Regions from separate parts of the Paenarthrobacter sp. NPDC089988 genome, predicted to be linked through region 2. Evidence: riboswitches for the same ligand, from Rfam matches in the RefSeq annotation. Region 2 holds a riboswitch; each other region holds the start of a gene.
The links. A riboswitch is a leader RNA that binds a small molecule or an ion and turns the genes downstream of it on or off. The one in region 2 is predicted to bind thiamine pyrophosphate.

Region 1: linked by a shared signal. The riboswitch ahead of ACIPV6_RS12650 (ECF transporter S component) and the one ahead of thiD (bifunctional hydroxymethylpyrimidine kinase/phosphomethylpyrimidine kinase) in region 2 are both predicted to bind thiamine pyrophosphate.
Region 3: linked by a shared signal. The riboswitch ahead of thiO (glycine oxidase ThiO) and the one ahead of thiD (bifunctional hydroxymethylpyrimidine kinase/phosphomethylpyrimidine kinase) in region 2 are both predicted to bind thiamine pyrophosphate.

What each region holds. Positions count from the first base shown of each region.
Region 1 covers NZ_JBIVGD010000009.1:137,011-143,498, reverse strand. The annotation lists gene ACIPV6_RS12680 (Na+/H+ antiporter subunit D) at 1-294, shown strand, start outside; gene ACIPV6_RS12675 (Na+/H+ antiporter subunit E) at 291-854, shown strand; gene ACIPV6_RS12670 (monovalent cation/H+ antiporter complex subunit F) at 851-1,129, shown strand; gene mnhG (monovalent cation/H(+) antiporter subunit G) at 1,119-1,502, shown strand; gene ACIPV6_RS12660 (DUF4235 domain-containing protein) at 1,571-1,831, opposite strand; gene ACIPV6_RS12655 (NUDIX hydrolase) at 1,868-2,581, opposite strand; TPP riboswitch at 2,737-2,873, shown strand; gene ACIPV6_RS12650 (ECF transporter S component) at 2,952-3,572, shown strand; gene ACIPV6_RS12645 (ABC transporter ATP-binding protein) at 3,572-5,110, shown strand; gene ACIPV6_RS12640 (energy-coupling factor transporter transmembrane component T family protein) at 5,107-5,901, shown strand; gene ACIPV6_RS12635 (GNAT family N-acetyltransferase) at 5,981-6,488, opposite strand, start outside.
Region 2 covers NZ_JBIVGD010000001.1:260,486-266,973, forward strand. The annotation lists gene ACIPV6_RS01245 (Rne/Rng family ribonuclease) at 1-2,479, shown strand, start outside; TPP riboswitch at 2,553-2,651, shown strand; gene thiD (bifunctional hydroxymethylpyrimidine kinase/phosphomethylpyrimidine kinase) at 2,643-4,163, shown strand; gene rplU (50S ribosomal protein L21) at 4,506-4,814, shown strand; gene rpmA (50S ribosomal protein L27) at 4,874-5,137, shown strand; gene obgE (GTPase ObgE) at 5,274-6,488, shown strand, end outside.
Region 3 covers NZ_JBIVGD010000002.1:269,140-275,627, reverse strand. The annotation lists gene ACIPV6_RS04605 (thiazole synthase) at 1-775, opposite strand, end outside; gene thiS (sulfur carrier protein ThiS) at 779-1,015, opposite strand; gene thiO (glycine oxidase ThiO) at 1,012-2,274, opposite strand; TPP riboswitch at 2,267-2,386, opposite strand; gene thiE (thiamine phosphate synthase) at 2,414-3,079, shown strand; gene ACIPV6_RS04585 (ferritin-like fold-containing protein) at 3,076-3,744, opposite strand; gene ACIPV6_RS04580 (RNB domain-containing ribonuclease) at 3,786-5,252, shown strand; gene ACIPV6_RS04575 (DEAD/DEAH box helicase) at 5,530-6,488, shown strand, end outside.

The DNA of each region.
Region 1 (6,488 bases), on a different contig from region 2:
CTGGCCATCGCCCGCGTGTGGAACAGGGCCTTCTGGCGCAAGCCCGAGGACGCAGAGTACCCGGATCCGGTACTCCTGACGCCCGGTCGTGCCGGTGTCCTTCCCCGGACCATGGTGGGTTCGACGGCCGCACTGGTGGTCTTCGGTGTGGCGCTTACTGTGTTCGCCGGACCACTTTTCCAGCTGTCCGGTGGCTCAGCCGAGATCATGCTCGATCGTTCGGCCTACATCCACTCCGTCCTGGGTGACAATGCTCCGGTGCCGGCAGCGGTTCAGACAGGCGGTGCCAAGTGAGCCGCAAACCGATCTCCTTCCGCACCGAACTCCCACTGCTGATCTGGCTGGTGATTGTGTGGGGCGCCCTGTGGCGGGATTTCAGCCCTGGCAATCTGTTGTTCGGTGCGCTCATCGCCATCGTGGTGGCCAAGCTGTTCTACCTGCCGCCCGTTGAACTGAGTGGCCGTTTCAACATCCTCCACGCCATACCGTTCGCGTTGATGTTCCTTGGCAAAGTGGTGGCAGCGAGCTTCCTTGTCCTCTACCTGGCCGTGGTCAAGGGACCCAAGGTGCGCAGCGCCGTCGTGGCTGTTCCTTTGCGGAGCCATGCCGACCTCATGGTGACGGCCACAGGCCACGTCATATCCCTGATTCCGGGCTCGCTGGTAGTGGAAGTGGACCGCTCCACCTCCACGCTCTACCTGCACGCGCTCAATATCTACAGTGAGGAAGATGTGCAGAAGATCCGGCACGAAGTCCAAAACATAGAGGCCGGGTTGATCAGGATCATGGGCACCCGCGAGGAAGTGGAAGCCCTCCGGACTGAATCCGCCGGCATGGAAGGAGCAGCACTGTGAAAGAACTGGTCCTCGTAGTTACCGCGGTGATCCTCAGCCTCGCCGCGGCCGGGGCGATCATCCGGATCGCCGTCGGCCCATCGCTGCTTGACCGCGTGCTCGCTTCCGACGTTCTCCTGGCGATCCTTGGCGCTGCGCTGGCAGTGGATATGGCCGTGAACCGTCACCTGAACAACCTCATGCTCCTGGTTGCCCTGGCCGTGATCGGATTTATCGGGTCAGTGACCGTTGCCCGGTTCGTGGCTGAGCGGAGGGGGCAGGCCAATGACTCCTGATGCAAGCGGCGTGGACCTCGTGATCGATTCGGTCACGGCAGTGTTCCTGGTGGTCGGCGCCCTGATGTCACTGGGTGCCGCCATTGGTTTGTTGCGCTTCCCGGACCTCATGAGCCGCATGCACGCGGCCACCAAACCGCAGGTGTTGGGCTTGTTCCTCATGCTCGCCGCGATCGGCCTGCAGATGCGCACCTGGTGGGTGTGGCCCGTGCTGCTGGTGGCTTGGATCTTCCAGTTGCTCACGGCGCCCGTGGCGGCCCACATGGTGGGGCGTTCGGCCTACCGTACCAAGCATGGGCACCGCGAATTGCTCACCAAGGACGAACTGGAAGCCGTGGTGCAGCGGGCAGCCGAAGGGCGTTCGGAGGATTAGGGCAACGCGGGGTCACTTCAGGCCCATCCGGACGTCCACCATAGGCCGGAAGTGACCCCGCGTAGGTGTTAGACGATGTCCTGGGACTTGGCGAAGCGGGCGATTGCGCGCTGCGTACCCCGGCTGGCCAGGACCTGGATGAGGGTGCTGACAAACGCCGAGATGAGGGCGAACGTCAGCGCTGAGCGGAGGCTCGTTTCCATGTCATCGTTGCCTTTGGGCGGCTTGTTGCCCGTGGCTTTTTCCCATCCCTTGTTGACCAGCTTGGTACCAAGGAAACCCGCGCCGAGGCTCACGCCTGCGCCCAGAAGCTTGAGGAAGAAGTTCATGCCTTCAGCCTAACCTCACAACCCGGCGGATCCTGCTTAGCCCCGGCTCGCCCTCTCCTTGAGGAAGGCGGACAGGGAGCCGGGTGGTGCCAGTACGGGAACCACCTCATGATCCGCGATCCACATGGCATCAACGGAATCGAAACCGGAGATTTCCTTAAGCAGGTAATACGTGGGCGGCATGAGTTGCAGTTTGCCCTCGGCCTCCGCGGACAGGATTCCGTCAACGGGCATCCATAGTGACTGCCAGGCCTCGGTGGTTTGGTGTTGCGGTGCGGCGTCCGGGGCGGGCTTGGCCACGTAGAAGTAGGTATCGAACCGCTTGGGCATGTCCACGGGTGTGATCCAGTTGGCCCACGGCCGAAGGTCGGCCGGATCCAACGTGAGGCCGGCTTCTTCTTGGACTTCGCGGATGGCAGCGGCCAGAACGGTCCCGGAGCTCTTGCTTGCTTGGCTGACGGGCGCGGTGGAATCCGGACCTGCTTCGGCGATTGAGCTCAGCCGCCACTCCCTGGCATGCCGCTCCAGAAGTTTGGGCGGGTAATCCCAGCCCTGGGAATCCCCAGCGTCCACTCGGCCGCCGGGAAACACGACCATCCCCGCAGCGAAATCCATGGTGGATACGCGGTGCTGGACGAAGGCCTCCAGCCCAGCAGACGTATCGCGCAGCAGGATCACGCTGGCTGCGAGGCGGGCTTCGGCCACTGGCTTGGCTGCGTCAAGGTGGCTTGGACCGGGAGTATCCGTCATGCAGCCATTCTCTCAGGTCCGCGTTGTGGGGCCTGCTGTGCGCCCTAAGGGCGGGGAATGGGGCGCAGAGCGGGCCCCGCAACGGATTTATGACCAGCCACATGACCCCGCAAACCCCTTCAGGTGTAAACTGAACCACGCCCACAAGGGCAGATTGATAACGACAGGGGAGCGCCGCCGTCGAATCCTGCAGTGATGTGGGAGACGCGAGGGCGCTGAGAGTGCGGACAGCCGCAGACCCTCGAACCTGATCCGGTTAGTACCGGCGCAAGGGAGTCGAGCTTCTCAGAGTGTCCGGACCCGGGCGGCGTGAGCCGGCCGGGGTATCCGGGGAGCACTTTCCCCTCCTGTAACCTCAGGAGGCAAAGAAATGACCACGGCAAGCGTGAAGAAGACCAGTTATAACTGGCGCGTTGTAGACATTGTGGTGGCAGCGTTGATCGCCATCGCCGGCGGCGTGATTTTCTGGGCATGGTCCCAGGGCGCCGCAATCGTATCCATCCCCATGAACGCGGCCTACCCGCCCCTCACCGGCCTGATCGCCGGTGGCTGGATGATCCCCGCAGTGCTGGGCATGCTCATCATCCGCAAGCCCGGTGCCGCGCTGTTCTGCGAGGCTGTGGCCGCCACCGGCGAGCTCATCATGGGCTCCCAGTACGGCACCACGGTGCTCATCTCCGGTATCTTGCAGGGCCTCGGTGCGGAGCTGGTCTTCGCTGCGTTCCGCTACAAGAAGTTCAACCTGCCCACCTCGCTCCTGGCGGGCGCGGGCGCTGGACTCTTCTGCGGCCTGAATGATTCCTTCGTCCCGTGGGGCTGGAACATTGCCTACGAGGCCGTGGACAAGCTGGCCTACATCGCATTCTGTACCCTGTCCGGCGCGATCATTGCCGGTGCGTTGTCCTGGGTAGCTACCCGCGGACTCGCTTCCACTGGCGTGCTGAGCGCTTTCGCATCCCGCAAGGCTGCGTCGGAGCCAGTCTTCAACTGATGGCCGCCACAAACAGCGGCCAGCCTGCCGCCATCTCCGCCGAGGGATGGGGATGGCGGCACGCAGGGCGGCCCACCCCTGCCATCCACGGCCTGGACCTCCGGATCGAACCCGGGGAGCGCGTGCTCCTGCTGGGTCCCTCCGGAGCCGGCAAGTCGACGCTCCTGCACGCCCTGGCCGGGGTGTTGGGCGATGAGGAAGACGACTCGGACGAAACCGGCTCGCTGCTGATCGACGGCGCACTGCCGCGCGAACAGCGGGGCCGCGCCGGATTGATGCAGCAGGACCCGGAAACGCAGGTGGTCCTGTCCCGCGTGGGCGACGACGTAGCGTTTGGTGCCGAGAACCTTGCCGTTCCGAGGGCAGACATTTGGGCACGCGTCCATGAAGCGCTCGACGACGTCGGGTTGCGTAACGCCGCAGGCGGCGGCCTGGCCCTGGACCACCCGACGGCGGCACTCTCCGGAGGGCAGAAGCAGCGCCTTGCGCTGGCCGGGATTCTGGCGATGCGGCCGGGGCTGCTCCTGCTGGACGAGCCGACAGCCAACCTGGACCCGGCCGGTGTGCTGGAAGTACGCGATGCCGTTGGCCGATGCCTGGACAAGACCGGTGCAACCCTGGTGGTGGTGGAGCACCGGGTGTCCGTGTGGAAGGACCTGGTAAACCGGATCGTGGTCCTGCAGCCCGGTGGCGGGGTCCTCCTGGACGGGCATCCGGACCACGTGCTCTCCGAGGCCCGCACCATGCTCATTGATGCCGGCGTGTGGGTTCCCGGCTACGTCCCGCGGACCCGGGGCAGGAACGCCGACCCTGCGGGACAGGCACCGTTGCTTCTGGCCGCACAGGACCTTGCTGTGTCCCGGGAAAAACCCCGTCGCCGGGGGTTCAAGAGCATCCCACCCGTGCCTGTCCAAGCCGGCGTTACCGCGCAGGTCAGGGCCGGACAAGCATTGACCATCACGGGTCCCAACGGTGCGGGCAAGTCCACGTTCGCGCTCACCATGGCGGGCCTTCTGGCGCCGGTGCACGGCAAGGTGTCTGCCGCCGTCGAACTTTCCCAAGGCGCCGGGATCAATCCCTTCGCGTGGAAAGCAGACCAGCTGATCTCCCGCATCGGCACCGTTTTCCAGGAGCCGGAACACCAGTTCGTCACGGGCAAGGTCCTGGACGAGCTCATGTTCGGCCCCAGGCATTTGGGCCACGGCGAGGAACGCGTCGACGAGTTGCTTGAGCGGCTGCGGCTGACGCACTTGGTGGACGCGAACCCCTACACCCTTTCCGGCGGCGAGAAACGAAGGCTGTCTGTGGCCACTGTCCTGGCGGCGCATCCCCAAGTGCTGGTGCTCGACGAACCTACGTTTGGTCAGGACGCGAACACGTGGGCTGAGCTGGCCTCGTTCCTGTCGGAGTTGCTGGACCAAGGAACGGCCGTGGTCTCGGTGACCCACGACGAGGAGTTCAGCGCCGTCCTGGGCGGTACGGAACTGCGCCTCACCCCAGCGAACCAGGCCGAAAAACAGGAAGCAGGTGCGGCATGAGGGAGACCCTAAGCCTCAGTGGCAACCAGGCCCTGTTGACGCGGGCAAACCCGTTGGCAAAGTTCGTGGCCGTGTTCTTGATTTCCATGGTGCTGGCCTTGTCCATCGACTGGGTTTCGGCGTCGATCGCCCTCGTGGCGGAGCTCGCGCTGTTCCCGCTGGCCGGACTCACCATCCGGCTTCTGTGGGTCCGGGCCTGGCCGCTCATCATCGCGGCAGCCATTGGCGGCTGGAGTACCGCGATCGTGGCCGCTGACAGCGGCGCTGTACTGCTCGACGTCGGACTCTGGTCCATCAGCGAAGGGTCCCTCCAGCTGGGGCTGGGTTTCATGCTGCGGGGCCTGGCGATCGCGCTGCCGGCGATCCTGCTGATGACCTGCACCGACCCCACCGACTTGGCCGATGCGCTGGCGCAAAAGGCGCGGCTGCCGCACCGCTTCGTCCTGGGGTCGCTCGCGGCGATGCGGCTGGTGGGTTTGATGGCCGAAGAATGGCAGACCATCGGCATGGCCCGGCGCGCCCGTGGAGTCGGCTCGCAGGGCAGCCCGGTGCAACGGATCAAGGCGACCCTGGGGCAGAGTTTCGGGCTCCTGGTCCAGGCGGTCCGGCGGGCTTCGCGGCTGGCCGTGACCATGGAAGCCCGTGGTTTCGGCGGGGGCAAGCGAACCTGGGCGCGCGAATCCACCTATTCGTTGCTGGATGCGTGGGTTTTGCTGGGCGGCGTGGTCATCGCCGCTGCTGCTGTGTTGTTGGCTGTGAGCGCTGGGACGTGGAGCTTCGTCTGGCGCTAGGCGGTGCGAGGTGCACGACCGAGGGAGCCGGGGCCGGAGCCTGCGGCTCCCTCACTCAGACAATATGAGCTGGGGCCTTTTAGCGGTCTGCGTTGTCCGCCTGGATCTCATCGAAGCCGGCGCGGGTCAGGAAGCCAAGCTGCGCTTCCTTCTCTTCCAGCTGGACGATCGGTCCCAGTTCGAAGCACGTCGCTTCCAGCCGACGAAGGGCCTTGGCGTTGCGGGCGTCCGGTTCCACGATGATCCGGTCCTTGCCTGGCACGGAGAACATGTACTTTATGAGCGAGGTTGCCAGCCGCGGCGTGAAGTGCGGGATAGGACGCGTTGCCGGTGCCAACAGGAGGTGCATTCCGATGTCCCCTTCACGCGCAGGGTAGACCTCGCCCACGGGATCGTGCAGGGGTTCGTAGGTCTGGAACAGGGCCAACGGCTCGCCGTCGAGGACCACCAGGAAGGCGTGGTGGGTGTCCAGGGAGTCCAGGAACTCGTAGATGCCCAGGACTTCCTCGCGCGGCTTTTCCGTCATGCCCCAGAACTTGGCGCGGGGCTGCGAAACCCACTCGTGGATGAGGTCGATGTCCTCGGCA
Region 2 (6,488 bases):
TCGACGCCGGAGCCGTGGACGCCGCGGTCGCCGCGCAACGGACCGTGAGGAGAACGGGTCCGAGGAGTCCGGCGAGGAATCCGACGATGACGAGTCGCCGGCCGCCGAACCCCTTGAAGACGGCGTCACCTCGCGTCGACGCCGCCGTCGCCGCCGTGGCGACCAGGATCTTGAACTGACCGGTGGTTCGGATGACGATCCGCCCAACACGGTGACCCGCGTCCGCGCACCGCGGCCCGTTTCGGAATCCACAAGTTCCAACCGCGTGGCCAGCGTCAAGGGTTCCACGCGGCTTGAGGCCAAGAAGCAGCGCCGACGCGAGTCCAGGGAGACGGGCCGTCGTCGCCAGGTCATTACCGAGGCCGAGTTCCTTGCCCGCCGCGAATCCGTGGACCGGCAGATGATCGTCCGTCAGCGCGATGACAGGATCCAGATCGGTGTCCTGGAGGACGGCGTGCTGGCCGAGCACTTTGTTTCCAAGACCCAGCAGGACTCGCTGATCGGCAACGTCTACCTCGGCAAGGTGCAGAACGTGCTGCCGTCCATGGAAGCTGCCTTCGTGGACATCGGACGCGGCCGCAACGCGGTGCTGTATGCCGGTGAAGTGAACTGGGACGCGGTCAACCTTGAAGGACAGCCGCGCCGGATCGAGAACGCGCTGAAGTCCGGCGACTCCGTCCTGGTCCAGGTCACCAAGGATCCCGTGGGCCACAAGGGTGCCCGCCTCACAAGCCAGATTTCCCTCCCGGGCCGTTACTTGGTGTACGTGCCCGGTGGGTCCATGACAGGCATCTCCCGCAAGCTGCCCGACGTCGAACGCAACCGCCTCAAGCGCATCCTCAAGGACCGCTTGCCCGAAAACGCCGGCGTCATTGTCCGCACCGCCGCTGAAGGTGCGTCGGAAGAAGAACTGACCCACGACATCAACCGGCTCCGCGCGCAGTGGGAAGGCATCGAAGGGCAGGCTTCCTCCACCAAGGTGCTGGCGCCGGAACTGCTCTACGGCGAACCGGACCTCACCATCAAGGTGGTCCGTGACGTCTTCAACGAGGACTTCTCCAAGCTGATCGTCTCCGGTGACGACGCCTGGGACACCATTGAGGCTTACGTCACCTATGTGGCGCCGGATCTGGTGGGCCGGCTCGAGAAGTGGACCAAGGACCAGGACATTTTCTCGGCTTGGCGCATCGATGAGCAGATCCACAAGGCCCTGGAACGCAAGGTCTTCCTGCCGTCCGGTGGATCCCTGGTGATCGACCGTACCGAGGCCATGACCGTGGTGGACGTCAACACCGGCAAGTTCACCGGCAGCGGTGGAAACCTTGAGGAGACGGTCACCAAGAACAACCTTGAAGCGGCCGAGGAAGTAGTCCGCCAGCTTCGCCTGCGCGATATCGGTGGCATCATCGTCATCGACTTCATCGATATGGTGCTCGAATCCAACCGGGACCTGGTGCTCCGCCGGCTGGTTGAATGCCTGGGCCGCGACCGTACCAAGCATCAGGTGGCCGAAGTGACATCGCTCGGCCTGGTGCAGATGACGCGCAAGCGCATGGGCACGGGCTTGCTTGAGGTCTTTGGCGAGCAGTGCGAGCACTGTGCCGGACGCGGTGTGGTGACCCACGACGAGCCCGTCGAGCACCGGCGTGCCAACGTTGTTGCCGCCGAGCAGCACCGGCCCCACACCGAAAGCCAGCAGCAGCCTTCCACCCGGACTGAGCGGAAGCGACGCCGCGGCAAAGGCGGCGGACAGCCGGTAGAGAGCTCGACGCCGGTCCATACTGCCGCTTCGTCCGCGCCTTCGACGCCGGCTCCCGAGCCGGTGGACCCGGCCCGCCAGGCCAAAGCCCAGGCCACCAGGGCTGCCCTGGCCACGATTGCCGCCGCAGCGCACGCTGCCCACCTGCACGATGACGAGGTTCACCGGGCCGAGGAGGAAGCACGTGCCGCAGCCGCCGCAACCGGGGCTGTTGCAGAGCACTCTGACGAGGTGCCGGATTCAGGTGCCGTCGAAGGCACCCCGCGTGCCACGCCGGTGCTCCGGTTCGGCGGTGAAGAGGTTGCCCTGCCCTTCGTGGAACACCACGAGGAGCCAGCTTCCGAGAAGCCTGCCATGACTTTGGACCTGTTGGCCGAGGCTTTCTCCCACCTGGGTGGGGGTCCTGTGGCTGTCGAAAGCCAGGCTGGGCTTGCCGCCCCTGCTGCTGCTCCGGCGGAAACCGTCCCGTCCCGGCAGGATGCTGCGGAGGAAAGCGATCCGTCCAGCCGTACCCGCGGCCGGCGTGGTCGCCGGAACCGCAGCGCCAGCCGAGCGCAGGGTGCCGCCAATGAGACCACGGTGGAGCACCACGAGGTATCCGCCGCCACCGGTGGGGGAGCGGCCCATGAAGCCAAAGCGCCGCAGGAGCAGGCCAAGAAGGAGTCCGCTGCTTCTGAGCCGATTATCCTCGGCGTGGGGGTTCCGGCCTCGGAACTCTAGGCATTGCCAACGTCATGTAACCGACCGAGGGTCCGGCAGTAGCTACTGCCGGACCCTCGGTCCGTTAGGCTTGGTCACTGACACGGGGTGCCAGGCGTTGGGCCGGGCTGAGATCCAGACCCGTTGAACCTGTCCGGTTAGCACCGGCGAAGGGATGTCCCTCATGACTTCATCGTTGAATTCAGCCGTCTACGCCGTGGCCCCCAGCCGCCGGCAATACCCGCGCGTCCTCAGCATCGCGGGCTCCGACCCCTCCGGCGGCGCAGGAATCCAGGCGGACTTGAAAAGCATTGCCGCCCACGGTGGCTACGGGATGGCCGTGGTCACGGCGCTCACGGCGCAAAACACCCTGGGTGTCACCGCAGTCCATGTTCCGCCCGTGGACTTCTTGCGGCAGCAGCTTGAGGCGATCAGCAGCGATGTAACCATCGACGCCGTCAAGATCGGGATGCTGGGCGACGCCGAAGTGATCGGCGAGGTGCGTCGCTGGCTCGAGAAGGTGCGTCCCGCCGTCGTGGTCCTTGACCCGGTCATGGTAGCTACCAGCGGTGACCGGCTACTCCGGGAATCCGCCGAAGCCGCACTGCGCGAACTTTTGCCGCTGGCCGACCTCATCACCCCCAACATTCCTGAACTCGCCATGCTGTTGGGGGAGCCAGAAGCCACGGACTGGTCCACCGCCCTCGAACAAGGCAAGCGGCTCGCTGCCGAATGCGGAAACACCGTGCTGGTGAAGGGCGGACACTTGGCAGGAGCCGAGTGCCCAGATGCGCTCGTCAACACCAGCGGGCTGCTGCGGCAGGACCTTGTCTCGGTGGCAGGGCCACGGGTGGAGACGAAGAACAGCCATGGAACGGGCTGCTCGTTGTCCTCGGCACTGGCCACGGTCCAGGCACGGACGGGAGACTGGGAAGCGTCGCTGCGGGAGGTCAAACCCTGGCTCCTGCAGGCCCTGGCCACCGCGGATGTGCTGGAGGTGGGTCACGGCAGCGGCCCCATCAACCACTTCCACCAAGCACAGCAGGCTGGAGGCCCAGGGGCTTTCGCCGCCCGCCTGTGGGAGGAGGCGGCACCGGAACTGGACGCCATCTACGGCCTCGACTTCATCCAGGGGTTGGAGTCGGGCAGCCTTCCAGAACCACAGTTCAACTACTACCTCGCGCAGGATGCCCTTTACCTCAACGGCTACTCGCGGGTGCTGGCACGGGCAGGTGCCCTCGCTCCCACCGAGGAAGAGCAGCTGTTCTGGGCCAGGTCCTCGCAGCTCTGCCTCGAAGTCGAATCCGAACTGCACCGGAATTGGCTGAGCACCAGGCAGGCCGCCACCCACACCGGTCCTGTCACCAAGGCCTACGTAGACCACCTGCTGGCGGCGTCGGCCTCGGGAAGCTACGGCGTGCTGCTGGCGGCGATCCTGCCCTGCTACTGGCTCTACGCCGAGGTGGGACACCAGCTCCACGCCAATTACGTCAAGGCAGGGTCCCCGTCGGAGCACGCGTATGCGGACTGGTTGAAGACCTACGCCGACGAAGACTTCGCCGAGGCCACCCGCAAGGCCATCGGCTTCACGGACGCGGCCGCGGTGGTCGCTTCCAGCCAGGACCGGGCTGCCATGGTGGAGGCTTTCGCCCATTCGTGCCGCTACGAGACTGCCTTCTTCGACGCCCCGCGGTTGTACGCCTAAAGGACCCCCGCGCGTCGAAGAGGTGAAATCCCGGCAAAGCGTCCCGGAGCCTGTAGGCTGTATGGGCACGGTGCCGGGAAAGTCCGTTCCTACTGGTGACTAGCGTCACGCGGTGGCTTCCGGACCCGGCCTCATTTGCAGCCGAGGGTCGAATTAGCGTAATCTTGATCTTCGGTGCTTACGCCAACACTTGGGTTATGCCCCCTGGAATTATTCACGGGATGACTCGCGGGCTTCGATCTGGAGTCCACGGCGTTGAGGCACAGCGTGAACCAGGCCTGATTCCGGTTCGAGTTCCGCACGCAAATTTAGTAAGAAACGTCGAGAGAAGTGAGTACCCAAGTGGTGTACGCGATTGTCCGCGCAGGCGGCCGCCAAGAAAAGGTTTCCGTTGGAGACTACGTAACGCTGAACCGCGTCCCCGGTGGAGCCGGCAGCACGCTTGAGCTGCCCGCCTTGCTCCTGGTTGACGGCGACAAGGTCACCTCCGCTGCTGCGGACCTGGCCAAGGTGAAGGTCACGGCCGAGATCCTGGAGGACCTCCGTGGTCCCAAGATCGTCATCCAGAAGTTCAAGAACAAGACCGGTTACAAGAAGCGCCAGGGTCACCGTCAGGAACTGACCAAGATCAAGATCACGAGCATCGCGTAACTTTCCTTACGCAGTTCAGATTTTCAGTTTCCCCACATATTTAGAGGCAGGCATTTCACATGGCACACAAAAAAGGCGCGAGCTCCACTCGCAACGGTCGTGACTCCAACGCACAGCGCCTCGGCGTCAAGCGTTTCGGTGGCCAGGTAGTTTCCGCAGGCGAAATCATCGTTCGCCAGCGTGGAACCCACTTCCACCCCGGTGCAGGCGTGGGTCGCGGTGGCGACGACACCCTGTTCGCACTCCAGGCTGGTGCGGTTGAGTTCGGTACTCGCCGCGGCCGTCGCGTAGTGAACATCGTTGCTGCTGCAGCTGCAGAGTAACAACAAGTTCTGAACCGGTGGAGCGGGCCCAAAAGGCCCGCTCCACCGTTCTTTTAACCGCATTACAATCGTTCGGGGCGCCTGGTGTGCGCCGGACATGGCATTCGCGCTGTTTACAGCAACAGAGGAGATAGACGTGGCGAGCTTTGTAGACCGGGTAGTCCTGCACGTTTCAGGCGGTACCGGCGGCCACGGCTGTGTTTCCGTCAAGCGTGAAAAATTCAAGCCACTCGGCGGACCCGACGGCGGCAATGGCGGCAATGGCGGCGACGTCATCCTCCGTGTGTCGTCGCAAACCACGACGCTCCTGGACTACCACCACGCTCCGCACCGCCACGCTACCAATGGTGGCCCCGGCATGGGCGACTGGCGCGGCGGCAAGAACGGCGAAACCCTGATCCTTCCCGTACCCGACGGCACGGTGGTCAAGACCAAGGACGGCGACGTCCTGGCTGACCTGGTGGGGGAGGGCACGGAGTACATCGCCGCCGCGGGTGGCCAGGGCGGCCTGGGCAACGCCGCCCTTTCGTCGCAGAAGCGGCGTGCCCCCGGCTTTGCCTTGCTGGGCATCGAAGGCGACTCCAGCGACATCGTGCTGGAACTGAAGTCCATTGCTGATATTGCCCTGGTTGGATTCCCGTCCGCCGGCAAGTCCAGCCTGATCGCGGCCATGTCCGCAGCCCGCCCGAAGATTGCCGACTACCCGTTCACCACCCTGATCCCCAACCTGGGAGTGGTTCAGGCCGGTGACGTCCGGTTCACTATTGCCGATGTTCCCGGGCTGATTGAAGGCGCGAGCGAGGGCAAGGGCCTCGGCCATAACTTCCTGCGCCACGTTGAGCGCTGTGCTGCCTTGGTGCATGTCCTCGACTGCGGAACCCTGGAGTCCGACCGCGATCCGCTGTCCGACCTGGCCATCATCGAGGCCGAACTCGACAAGTACGCCGTGGACATGAGCTATGCCGGGGTTGACGGGGAGGTCGTTCCCCTCAATGAGCGGCCCAAGCTGGTAGTCCTGAACAAGGTGGACCTGCCGGACGGCAAGGACATGGCTGAGTTCGTCCGTCCGGACCTGGAAGCCCGCGGCTACCGTGTCTTCGAAGTTTCCGCCACCAGCCACGAAGGCCTGCGCCCGCTCAGCTTTGCGATGGCCGAAATCGTCAAGGCTGCCCGCGACGCCGTGGAGATCGCGCCACCGAAGGTAGCTGCACCGGTGCTGCGGCCCCGCGCGGTCAACGAATCCGGCTTCCGGATCCGCCGCGAAGAAAAGAACCTCGAGCCACTCTTCCGCGTGCTGGGCGATAAGCCCGTGCGCTGGGTCAAGCAGACCGACTTCACCAACGAGGAAGCA
Region 3 (6,488 bases), on a different contig from region 2:
CCATGGCCGATGACGCCAGGGCGTGCTCCCGGCGTGGAATCCGTCCGGCCTGACGGGCGAACCGGCCAGACAGCACGGCGTGTTTGAAAGCCTCGCCCATCAGGGCCGGGTTCTGGGCCCGGGTCACAGCGGTGGCCAGGAGGACAGCGTCACACCCCAGCTCCATGGCAAGCGCCGCGTCGGAGGCCGTGCCGATACCCGCGTCCAGGACCACCGGAACAGAAGCGCGGGAGACGATGACCTCGATATTGTGCGGATTGAGGATACCCAGGCCCGTTCCGATCGGCGCGCCGAGCGGCATGACGGCAGTGGCGCCAAGGTTCTCCAGGCGCAGGGCCAACACGGGATCGTCGTTGGTGTACGCGAACACCTTGAAGCCCCGGTTCACCAATTGTTCCGTGGCCTCCACGAGCTCCACCGCGTCAGGAAGAAGGGTGTGTTCGTCCGCGATGACCTCGAGCTTGACCCAGTCGGTCTCCAGCGCCTCTCGGGCCAGTTCAGCGGTCAGCACGGCGTCCTTGGCCGTGAAGCAGCCTGCGGTGTTGGGCAGCACGCGGATGCTGTTGTCCACCAGGAGTTGGAAGAGTGAACCGGCCTCTGCCGGAGAGTAGCGCCGCATGGCCACGGTGGTCAGTTCCGTCCCGGAGGCCAGGAGTGCGGCTCCGAGGCCTTCGAGGCTGGGGGCGCCTCCCGTTCCCATGATGAGGCGGGACGTCAGTTCAACACCGTCAATGACCAAGGGGTCAATCCGGGTTTCGATGCTTGTTGTGGTCATGGTTCAGCCTCCTTGGACTGCGGTAACGAGTTCCAGCTCATCGCCTTCGGCGAGGTCCGTTGCGGCCCACTGGCTGCGCGGCACTACTTCGGAGTTGCGTGCGACGGCGACACCCAGCTTGCCGCCGTCGGCCGCCTGTCCGCGGTGGTCCAGTGCGCGGCCGGTGACGGACGTGACAAGGGTGCTGACGGAGGCCCCGTCCACTACTGAGTGGTCTGCCCCGTTGAGTTTGATGTTCATGCTGATTCCTTGGTGAATGGTCCTGTGTGCGCGGAGGAGGTATTGATGGCGGGTGCACTTCCCGGCGGCCCAAAGCGGTCCGGCCTGAAGCGCACCCACCGGGGATCGGCGGAGCCCGTTATCAAGCCGCCCACGATGGCCGCGGCTGCGGGCGTCAGGAGAACTCCGTGCCGGAAGAAGCCCGTGGCGACAATGAGGCCCTGGACCTCTCCGCCGGTGCCGGCCACCCGTCCCAGCAACGGTGCATTGTCCGGAGTTCCCGGCCTGGCGCGGGCTGTCGCTTCGAGGAGTTCCAGTTCTGCGACGGCGGGCACCAGGACCTGGGCATCGCGCAGGAGTTGGTAGACGCCCCCGGCCGAGACGGCGTTGGAACTGGCAGACAATCCGTCTTCGCGTTGGGTGGCCCCGATTACCACGGTCCCGTCCTCCCTGGGAACGATGTAGACCGGCACACCCCGCACCATTCCGCGGATGGTGCAAGTGACAAGGGGCTGCAGGGACTCCGGGACGCGGAGCCTGAGGATGTCCCCGTAGACGGGCCTCAACGGGAGATGGAGTTGCTCCGGGAGGCTGTTGACGGTTGCAGCGTCCAGGCCATTGGCAAGGACTGTTTCCCTGGCCAGGACCCGCCCACCGCTGCTGGTTTCAACGCCGGCTACGCGTCCATCCTCCCAGAGCAGGCGGACGGCCGCTTCCCGAAGGTGGAAGCCATCGCCGGCCCCCTCGATCCAACTGGTATCGGTGGGACGGTGGGCAGCCAAACCTGCCAGGAGGCACGTTGCGAGCTTGCGGGGATCCACCTGGTGGTCGGCCGGAATGTGGAACGCGCAGGAAATTTGGGGACTCAACAATGGCTCGCGCGCACGGGCGTCCCGCAGCAGGAGTGGTTCCACCTGGAGGCCCTCGGCCACCTGGACAGCCCGGAGGTCCGCGAGCGCACGGCGGTCGGCGGCGTCGGCACCCACGGCGAGGGTCGCCGTCGTGCGGTATCCGGCGGCTTCCCTCGACCCGGCGAGGCCGTCCACGAAAGCAGGCCAGCGCCGCGACGATTCCAGCATGAGTTCCAGGAGGTCTTCCTCCTGGTAGTGGAGCTCGCTGACGGGCGCCAACATGCCGGCGGCGGCAAAGGTTGCTCCACTTGCCGGTGCCGGATCGATGAGGACCACTGAACGGCCCAGGCGTCGCGCCTCGTGCGCGATTCCGAGTCCAATGACGCCGCCCCCGATGACGGCGACATCTGCGTGAATGGCTTCTGCCATGGATTCCCTTCCCTACGCCGGTACTAGCCGGATCAGGTCAAGCGGTCGGCGCTGAAGCCCTCTCAGCCGGACGGTCATAAAGACGATCGTCGCGGCTCCCGCAGTACGTGCCCAGTTTAGAGGAACTACTCTGGTTTGCATGACCCAGCCTGATCTCCTTTCCCCTGCCCGCCTGTATTTGTGCACCGACGCCCGCCGGCGGCAGGACGATTTCGAAGACTTTGTGGACGCCGCGTTCGAGGGCGGAGTGGATATTATCCAGCTCCGCGACAAGACGCTCGAGGCTGCCGAAGAATTGGAACTGCTGGAGGTCCTGAACAAGGTTGCCAGCCGCCACGGACGCCTCTGGGCCGTCAACGACCGTGCCGATGTTGCCCGTATTTCCGGGGCTCCGGTGTTCCACATCGGCCAAAAGGACATCCCTTTAAGGGCGGCCCGTGAGCTGCTCCCGGAGGGGGAAACAATCGGCCTTTCCACCCACTCGCCTGGGCAGGTGGACGCGGCAGTGGCCGCTTCCCGGGGCACTGGTGGCCTGGACTACTTCTGCGTAGGCCCGCTCTGGGCGACGCCCACAAAACCGGGCCGCGCTGCTGTGGGGCTGGACTTGGTCACATATGCTGCGGAGGCCGTAAAGCAGGCCGGGGTGGACCTGCCCTGGTTCGCCATTGGTGGGGTGGACCTTGGAAACGTGGAACAAGTAGTTGCCGCCGGCGCCAGCCGCATCGTGGTGGTTCGCGCCATCACCGAGGCGGCGGACCCGACGGCGGCCGCGCGGGCACTGCTTGCGGCGCTCGACGCGGCCTAGGCCGTCAGCCCAAGCCCCGTCATGCGGCGCCGGTGCCGTTCGGCCAACTCGGCGGTGAGCTGATGGACTGCGGCCCGGGATCCGCGTCCATCGCGCAGCAGTGGTCCCAGATCCGGGTGTTCCAGGCCCACCCGCTGGGCCTGGGTGAGGGCCTCCCCCACAATCCTGCGGCCCCAGAGCGAAAGCCGCGAAGCCAGCCGGGGGTCATCCCGCAGTGCCCGGCGCAGCAGGATCCGCAGGGCCTCCGTAGCCTGGTCGGCCGAGCAGACCTGCTGGACGAAATGCTGGATCCCGGAATCGAGGAACCCGGCGACGGTTCGGTAAAAGTCGGCCGAGACGGTGTCTATGACATAAGCCTTCGTCACCGACTCGAACCAGTCTCCGGGTGGGGTCCGCTCGTGGAAGTGGTCGAAGGAACCCTGGAACGGAAGCATGGCGTCCTCTGGATCGTTCCCCATTTCGGTGAGCCGGCCACTGATCACGGCGTAGTTTCCGAAGGCGCCAACAGCGATCTTGGCCAGCATGGCCCGTTCGCGAAGCGTGGGTGCCATGCGGGAGTCGGAGGACAACCGGCCAAAGGCGGACAACTCCCCGTAGGCCATGGCACCCAGCAGCCCGGCGGCGAACTGTCCCGGGGAGTCGTTGCGGCCTGTGGAGGTGCCCATGTTCCAAGACTATCCGTCGAATTCGGGCTAGTCTGACTTTCGTGTCACATCATCGGATAGCGCCCAACGTCGACGATTCTTCCGACCAGCTCGCGGAGTCCTTGGCCGCGCTCAGGACCGAGCTGGAACTGCCCGCGGAGTACCCCGACGAAGCGCTGGCGGAGGCACGCGCGGCCGTTGAACACCATCAACTCCCCGCCCGGGACTTGCTCGACGTTCCCTTTGTCACCATTGATCCCGCCACCTCCACCGACTTGGACCAGGCCCTTTTCATCGACCGTGCAGGCGAGGGCTACAAAGTCCTTTACGCCATTGCGGATGTCCCCTCCTTTGTTGTTCCCGATGGAGCCTTGGACGCCGAAACCAGGCAGCGCGGCCAGACCTACTACGCTCCCGACGGCCGGATTCCCCTGCACCCGGAGGTGATCAGCGAGCATGCCGGCAGCCTGTTGGCAGGGCAGGATTGCGGGGCGTTCGTGTGGGACTTCGACCTCGATGCGAACGCGGACGTCGCATCCGTCTCCGTCGCGCGCGCCACGGTCCGGAGCCGCGCGAAACTGAGCTACAAGGGCGCCCAGGAGCAGATCGATTCCGGCTCGGCCCTTCCGGTGCTCCAACTGCTGAAGGAGGTCGGGCTGAAACGCGTGGAGCTGGAACGCAAGCGTGGTGGTGCCAGCCTCAACATGCCCGAGCAGGAGATCATCCAGGCAACAGGCGGCGGCGGGTACCGGATTGTGGCTGCCCCTTCGCTTCCCGTGGAGGATTGGAACGCCCAGATCTCCCTCATGACGGGCATGGCCGCGGCCCGCATGATGCTCGACGGCAAAGTGGGGATCCTGCGCACCATGCCCGCACCGGACGAGCGCTCCTTGCTGCATTTCAAGCGTCAAACGCAGGCCCTGGGCAAACCGTGGGACGGGGACATCACCTACGGGGAGTACCTGCGGACCCTCGATGCTTCCGATCCCAAGCAACTGGCCATCCTGCACTCGGCAGGCACGCTGTTCCGGGGCGCCGGGTACACACCTTTCGACGGCGAGGTCCCGGAGGACGTCATCCAATCGGCCATCGGGGCGCCGTATGCACACACCACCGCTCCGCTTCGCCGCCTGATCGACCGCTTTGTCCTGGTGATCTGCGAAGCGCTGAGCGGCGGGCACGCTATCCCGCAATGGGCCCGCGAAGCACTGCCGACGCTCCCGGAGATCATGGCGTCCTCGGACCAACTGGCCGGAAAACTGGAACGCCTGGCCCTGGACACGGTGGAGGCCGCCCTGGTGGCCAACCACATCGGCGAAGAATTCGGTGCCGTGGTGATCTCCGGGTCCAAACCATCCAACGGAAACGGCAACGGGAACGGCAACGGACCCTACGGCACCATCCAAATCCAGGAACCGGCCATCACGGCCCGCTGCGACGGTGAGCTTGAGTCCGGCACCCAGGTCCGGGTGAGGCTGGTGAAGGCCGATATTGCCACCAGGGAGATCCGTTTCGCCCTCGTCGAGTGACGCCGCCTCGGTGCCGATCCAGGGTTTGGGGCGGACAGAGGATAGACTTGGCATGTAGTAATGGATGCCCGGTCGTTGATTCAGTTAATTTTTGAACTCAACAAGCCCGCCCCTACGCGATCTTGAGATGTGCCCGCTGGTCACCAGTGCCAGTACTTAGATAGCCCGCGATCGGCTTCCACTGGAATTGCTTGCGCGCCCGTTCGTGCTCCGGTACGGCTTCGCCGCCGCCGTTGAGCATGCAGCGCCAATGCCCAAATGAATAAGGAAACTCCCTGTGAGTGAATTGCACACCCATGAAGTCCTGACGGACTCCACCGGAACCGAATCAATCGAACCCGAGGAAACGATCACCTCGGACGAGACGCCCCACGAGATCGAAGAAAAATCGTTCGCCGACTTCAATGTGCGCGCGGACATTGTGGAGTCCCTCGCCGACGCCGGGATTACCCACCCCTTCCCCATCCAGGCCATGACGCTCCCCGTGGCGCTGGGTGGCCACGACATCATCGGCCAGGCCAAGACCGGTACGGGCAAGACCCTCGGCTTCGGCATCCCGGTCCTGCAGCGGATCGAAGGCCAGGACGATCCCGGATACGCCAAGCTGGCAGTTCCGGGGGCACCCCAGGCCTTGGTGATCGTGCCGACGCGTGAACTCGCAGTCCAGGTGGCCAACGACCTCCAGACCGCTTCCCGGAAGCGCAACGCCCGGATCGCCACCATCTATGGCGGCCGTGCCTATGAGCCCCAGATCGAAGCCTTGCAGAAGGGCGTCGAGGTCATCGTTGGAACCCCCGGCCGCCTGATCGACCTCTACAAGCAGCGCCACCTCAGCCTGAAGAACGTCAAGATGGTGGTCCTGGACGAGGCCGACGAGATGCTGGACCTCGGCTTCCTGCCGGACGTTGAAACGCTCATTGCCGGCACTCCGGCCGTACGCCAGACCCTGCTGTTCTCCGCAACGATGCCTGGCCCCGTCATCGCCATGGCGCGCCGCTACATGACGCAGCCGACGCACATCCGGGCAGCGGACCCCAACGATGAGGGCCTGACCAAGCGGGACATCCGCCAACTCATCTACCGTGCGCACAGCATGGACAAGACCGAGGTGGTAGCCCGCATCCTCCAGGCCAAGGGACGCGGCCGCACGGTCATTTTCACCAAGACCAAGCGCACCGCCGCAAAGGTGGCCGAGGAACTCGTCGACCGCGGTTTCGCCGCCGCCGCCATCCACGG